One region of the Cobetia sp. PDI-23MA genome, then DNA from elsewhere that is predicted to be linked to it. Evidence: predicted binding sites of a transcription regulator. Region 1 holds the regulator's gene; the other holds the start of a gene.
The links. The regulator PhoB, encoded in region 1, activates phosphate uptake and scavenging genes when phosphate is short. The targets are predictions, from matches to a motif close to TGTCATANNNNTGTCANA.
Positions count from the first base shown of each region.

Region 2: the regulator PhoB is predicted to act here: its motif matches at 1,808-1,825, upstream of AC5WNJ_RS15135 (PhoX family protein).

Region 1 is NZ_CM183352.1:3,927,967-3,931,385, forward strand. It holds gene AC5WNJ_RS16735 (chorismate--pyruvate lyase family protein) at 1-174, shown strand, start outside; gene ubiA (4-hydroxybenzoate octaprenyltransferase) at 242-1,132, shown strand; gene phoB (phosphate regulon transcriptional regulator PhoB) at 1,356-2,045, shown strand; gene phoR (phosphate regulon sensor histidine kinase PhoR) at 2,053-3,375, shown strand.
Region 2 is NZ_CM183352.1:3,567,351-3,570,769, reverse strand. It holds gene AC5WNJ_RS15140 (3-deoxy-7-phosphoheptulonate synthase) at 501-1,661, shown strand; gene AC5WNJ_RS15135 (PhoX family protein) at 1,916-3,419, shown strand, end outside.

The DNA of each region.
Region 1 (3,419 bases):
ATACGCAGCGCCATCGATGTCAGCCGCGCCCCGCTGGTGCTTTCGAGCTCCAGGCCGCTGGCCCGCACCACCAGCCTGTGGATGCGCCGCTCGATGTTCTCGCATGGTCGCTTCAAGGTGCTGGTGCAGGAGGGCTTCACGCCAGCCTTCCAGCACGCGCTGCAACTGGCCTGAGCCGTGCGGCCGACTGGCCTCGTTTCCCTCTCTTCCCTTGCCCACTACCACCCGCCCAGGAGCCCCGATGACCGCGTCATCCACTTCCGCCGCTTCGCGTCCTTCCAGACTGGCCGACTACCTCGCCCTGACACGGCTGGACCGCCCCATCGGCACCTGGCTGCTGATGTGGCCGACCCTGTGGGCACTGTGGCTGGCGGCAGATGGCATCCCCGAGCGCACGACCCTGCTGATCTTCATCGCCGGGGTCTACCTGATGCGCGCCGCCGGCTGCGTCATCAACGACTACGCCGATCGCCATTGGGACAAGCATGTCGAGCGCACGCGAGACCGGCCGCTGACTTCGGGTCGCATCTCGGAGCGCGAGGCGCTGACGCTGTTCGGGGGGCTGGTCGCGGCCGCCTTCGTGCTGGTGTGCTTCACCAACCTGACCACGGTGCTGCTGTCGATCGTCGCCGTGCTGCTGGCGGCCAGCTACCCGTTCATGAAGCGCTTCCATCATCTGCCTCAGGTAGTGCTGGGCGCCGCCTTCGGCTGGGCGATCCCGATGGCCTTCGCCGCGACGCTGGAGGAAGTGCCGACCTACGGCTGGTGGCTGTTCGCGGCCAACCTGATGTGGACGGTGGCCTACGACACCGCCTATGCGATGGTCGATCGCAACGACGACCTCAAGGTGGGCATCAAGTCCACCGCCGTGCTGTTCGGGCGGGCCGACAAGCTGATGATCGGCCTTCTGCAGCTGGGCATGCTGGCGGTATTGATCGGCATCGGCCTGCACCTGGCGCTGGGCATCTTCTACTGGCTGGGGCTGGCTGCCGCCGCCGTCACCTTCGTCTGGCAGCAACGTCTGATCCGTGAGCGTGAGCGTGCGCCCTGCTTCCAGGCGTTCCTCAACAATCATTGGACGGGGCTGCTGATCTTCGCCGGTATCGCCCTGGCGACCTGGCCGATGAGCTGACGCCTGCATAAACATTCGCATTATTTAATTTAAAGCGATCCCTGCCCTCTGTTGCTCCCCAGCCCACGGTTCATGCCTGCCTGCCGCGCCTCCAAGGCGGCTGGCAGGCTTGCGTGCAAGCTGCCATGCTGGCGGTTGTCATCTGGTTGTCATATAAGCGGGTTGTAATCGTCATCGACTTGTCATTCTGGCGCGTGCGCCGACTGCTGCATGGGATCTAGCGATGAGCTCCAAGACCGTACTGATTGTCGACGATGAATCCTCGATTCGCGAGATGATCGCCGTTGCCCTCGAAATGGCGGATTACCGCGTGCTGGAGGCAGACAATGCCCAGGACGCCCACGCCATCGTCGTCGATGAAAAGCCCGATCTGCTGTTGCTGGACTGGATGATGCCGGGCACCAGTGGCCTGGAGCTCGCGCGGCGTCTCAAGCGTGACGAGACCACCTCGGAGCTGCCGATCATCCTGTTGACCGCCAAGGGCGAGGAAGACAACAAGATTCAAGGCCTGGAAGCCGGCGCCGACGACTACATCACCAAGCCCTTCTCGCCGCGCGAGCTGGTCGCCCGTCTCAAGGCCGTACTGCGTCGCACCACTCCCAAGGGGGTCGAGGAGGCGGTGGAAGTCGAGGGCCTGATGCTCGACCCGGCCAGCCACCGCGTCACCGCCCACGGCAACTCGCTGGATGTCGGCCCGACCGAATATCGCCTGCTGCAGTTCTTCATGACGCATCAGGAGCGTGCCTACACGCGCAGCCAGCTGCTCGATCAGGTATGGGGCGGCAACGTCTATGTCGAGGAGCGCACCGTGGACGTGCACATCCGTCGCCTGCGCAAGGCGCTGGGCACAGGCCATCAGCATCTGATCCAGACCGTCCGCGGCACCGGTTACCGCTTCAGCGCTCAGGCCTGAGGGATTCATGCGCTATTGGACCAACGAGCTATGGCGCCTCGGCTACCTTGCCGGTGGCTTCGGCCTGATCGGTGGCCTGCTGGGCCATCTGGGCTGGGGCCTGGCACTGGGCCTTTCGCTGTATCTGTTCGTCCATCTCAAGCACTTGAAGAGCCTCTATACCTGGCTGATCACCAATCCCCATGAAGAGCCACCACCCGGCGATGGCGTGTGGGGAGACCTGCTCGATCGTCTCTACCGCTATCAGAAGGGCCAGCGCCAGACTCAGGAGCGACTGCGCAGCATCCTCAACCGTATCCAGGAATCCTCCGAGGCCATGCGCGACGGCCTGGTGATGCTGGACAACCACGGTGACATGGAATGGTGGAACAGCGCTGCCGAGCAGCTGGTCGGTCTCAAGGCCAGCCACGACCGCGGCCAGCACATCACCAACTATCTGCGTGACCCCGTCTTCATCGACTACTTCAATCGGCTGGCCTACCGCGAGCCGCTGACGCTGCAGTCGCCGCTGTCTGACAACCTGACGCTGCAGATTTCCATCACCCTGTTCGGTGACAACGAACGTCTGGTCATGCTGCGTGATGTCACCCGCCTCTATCGTCTTGAAGAGATGCGCCGCGACTTCGTGGCCAATGTCTCCCATGAGCTGCGCACGCCGCTGACGGTGCTGGCCGGCTATCTCGAGACCTACTCCGATTACGCCGATGACCTGCCACCGCGCTGGCAGCGTGGGCTGGGTCAGATGAAGAGCCAGACCGACCGCATGCAGCACCTGGTCGAGGACCTGCTGACCCTGTCACGCCTGGAAACCGACGAACTGTCCGACGACGGTCGCTGTATCGACATGAGCGCCCTGCTCGGCCATATCCGCGACGACGCCGAAGGCCTGTCCCAGGGACGTCACACCTTCTCCATCGAGGCCGATGCCAGCCTGTCTCTGCGCGGTGAGGAGCAGGAACTGCGCAGCGCGATCTCGAATCTGGTCTTCAATGCGGTGCGCTACACCCCCGAAGACTGCCATATCACCCTGCGCTGGAAGGCGGATGACCAGGGCCTGCTGGTCGAGGTGGAAGATGACGGGGACGGCATCGACCCGGTCCACCTGCCGCGCCTGACCGAGCGTTTCTACCGCATCGACAAGGGCCGCAGCACCGCCACGGGAGGCACCGGTCTGGGGCTTGCCATCGTCAAGCATGTGCTGATTCGCCATCAGGGCCATCTGGAGATCGACAGCCACCCCGGCGAGGGTGCGCGCTTCCGCTGTCACTTCCCCGACGAGCGCGCCTGTCAGGCGAGTGCTCCCCAGGCCAGCAGTGCGCTAGCCCAGTGATGGGCTGACTCCGTGATGAGCTGAGTCGGAGGCCAGCCCAACGC
Region 2 (3,419 bases), 360 kb from region 1:
CCCCATGAATCAGACCACCAGCCACCGCCCGTTCACTGTCGCTGCCTGCCCTTCGGGCCAGGTCGTGACGGCGGCGTGTGCGGCCGGCTATTGGTATTGGTTTACACAGGGGCGCGCCTGAGGTTACGGCGCGCCTGTCTCGCACGGGCTGCCACCACCTTGAAGAACCCCCGGTCGCAGCCACGGCCGGGGGTTCTTGCGTTTCGGGCCTTGCGAAATCCATGACGAGAGGCATGTCACCCTAACGTGCCGACAATGATTGCAGCATGAATGACGAGAGGAATGACCATGCGCACCACTATCCTGACTACCCGCTTTTCTCTTGCCTCCGCTCGGGTCGTGCATGGTTATTGGCGCTGGCGATTTAGCGGCGTCCTGCCTCTTTCCGCTGTCACCGCGGGGCAGGGCGAGCAACACCGGGGTGACGATTCGCGAAGTCCCTGTCTGTCAGAATGAATATTGCGTGATGGAGCCGAGGCTTCATCACAGGAGAGAAGACCATGAACGCCAGCCTTGAACGCGTGTTGACCGCCAACCCGCACACTGCCGACGCCACTGTTGACCCCTTGACTGCCGAGAACGCCACCGTGACCCGCTCTGATGCCGCCCAGACACTGACCACACCCGGACGCATCAGTCGTGAAGCCCTGCCCAGCGCCAGCGAATTGCGCGAGCAGCTGCCGGTGGACGCCGCCCTGGCCGGCCAGATTCGCCAGCATCGCGATGAGATCAACGCCATTCTCGCCGGCGACGATGATCGTCTGCTGGTGGTGGTCGGGCCGTGCTCCATCCATGACATAAAGGCCGCGCGTGAGTACGCCCAGCGCCTGGCGGTGATCGAGCCGCAGGTACGTGATCGTCTCAAGCTGGTGATGCGTGTCTATGTCGAGAAGCCGCGCACCACGGTGGGCTGGAAGGGGCTGGCCTATGACCCGCATCTGGATGGCAGCGATGACATGGCCACCGGCCTGCGTCAGGCACGCGAGCTGATGCGCGAGATCAACCAGCTGGGCCTGCCGGTGGCCACCGAGCTGCTGCAGCCGCTGACTGCCGCCTACCTGGAAGACCTGCTCGGCTGGGCGGCCATCGGCGCCCGCACCACTGAGTCGCAGATCCATCGCGAGATGGCCTCCGGCCTCGGCTGTGCGGTGGGCTTCAAGAACGGCACTGACGGAGGCGTCGAGGTCGCCGTGCAGGCCATCGGGGCGGCGGCGCATGGGCATCGCCACTTCGGCATGGACGACAGCGGACGTCCGGCGCTGATCGAGACCGCGGGCAACCCGCATACCCATGTGGTGCTGCGCGGCGGCCATGGCCAGCCCAACCATGACGCCGCCTCGGTGGCCGCCTGCCGGCGTGAGCTGGAAGGCGCTGGCCTGACGCCGCGCCTGATGGTCGATTGCAGCCACGCCAATTCGCGCAAGGACCATCGCCGCCAGAGCGAAGTGATGCTGGATGTGCTCTCCCAGCGCCTGGCGGGGGATGACGCCCTGATCGGCGTGATGCTCGAGAGCCACCTCAATGAAGGCAAGCAGGCCTTGCCGGCGGCAGAGAAGCTCTCCCAGCTGCGTCATGGCGTGTCAGTCACTGATGCATGTCTGGGCTGGGAGACCACCGAGCATCTGCTGAGCCTGGCCGCCGAGCGTCTGCGTCAAGTCTGACATCAGGTGTCAGCCACTCGTCACGGCCGAAGATGACTCAGCGCTTGCACGCTATTTGCTGAATTCACCGAATGTCCCTGAGGTCCCCAGCGCCCAACGGTCGAAAGGCCGTTGGGCGCTGTCGTCTCTTGCCTTTGTTGCTCGTTCGTCACGGAATTGTCATCGGGCTCGCGTATCACTCTTGTTGCCTTTGGCAAGCCCGCATGCGGCATGCCTGAACAGAACAACCCGATACCTGACTACGGGGAAGCGACATGAGCAAGGAAATCGAAGACCATCGCCTGCTGAATCCCAGCAGCAACGAGACATTCTCATCCGTCATCGAGCGACACATCTCGCGTCGTCGTGTCCTGCAGGGTGGCCTGGGCATGGCGGCTGCCAGCATGCTGGGTGGTTTCGGTCTTGCGGGGCTGAGCACCACGGCCAACGCCGCCAGCGATGCTGCGGGCAAGAAGACGGCCCTGGCGCTGGCCTTCGAATCGATCAAGGGTTCACGCACGGATGCGGTGGTGGTTCCCAAGGGGTATACCGCACAGGTACTGGCGCCGTGGGGCACGCCGCTCAATGCCAAGGCACCCAAGTGGAGCAAGGACCTGGCGATGACGCCGGAGATCCAGCTCAACACCGTCGGCATGCATCACGATGGCATGCACAACTTCGCCTTGAGTGACGACACGGCCTCCAGCAACTTCCTGCTGGTCATGAACAACGAATACATCGATCAGGACGCTCTGTGGGCCCCCAAGGGCGGCGCGACCAATGCGGATTCCGGCAAGCGTCCGGCCGATGAAGTGCGCACCGAGATCAATGCCCACGGCGTGAGCATCGTCGAGGTCAAGAAGGGCAGCAACGGCAAGTGGGACGTGGTGGGCGACTCGCGCTACAACCGCCGCTACACCAGCGCCAGCGAGATGACGCTGAGCGGGCCGGTGGCGGGCAGCGATTACGTCAAGACGGCCTTCTCACCGGATGGCATGCGCACCCGTGGTACCAACAACAACTGCGCCAACGGCTACACCCCGTGGGGCACCTACCTGACCTGTGAAGAGAACTGGCCGGGTTACTTCGTCAAGCGCAGCGATCGCCATACCGATGACGATCGTCTCGGTATCGAGACCGAGCGCGGCCGTTATGGCTGGGAAACCGCTGCGGGGGACGCCAGTGAGGTCGATGGCGAATTCGCGCGCTTCGACAACACGCCGACGGCAGACAGCGCCGACAAGGATTATCGCAACGAGCCGCGGACCTTCGGCTATATCGTCGAGATCGACCCCTATACCGGCGAGCAGGCCGTCAAGCGCACCGCGCTGGGCCGCTTCCGTCACGAAGGTTGCTGGCCGGGCAAGCTGGTCGAGGGCGAGCCGGTGGTCTTCTACTCCGGTCACGATTCGCGTAACGAGTACATCTACAAGTTCGTGTCAGATGCCAAGTGGGACGCCGCGGATGCCCGTGGCGCCGGTGACGTCAAGGACCGTCTGGCGATCGGCGACAAGTACCTGGACAAGGGCACGCTGTACGTTGCCCAGTTTTCCGCCGATGGCACCGGCAAGTGGCTGAAGCTGACGCCGGACGCCGTGACCAAGGATGGCCGCACCCTGGCCAAGGCACTGGGGCTGGCAGCCGATGACCTGGCCGGCATCATCATCCACACCACGGATGCGGCAGACCTGATGGGCGCGACTCCGATGGACCGCCCGGAGTGGGGCGCGGTGGACCCGGCATCCGGTGAGGTCTACATGACGCTGACCAACAACTCCA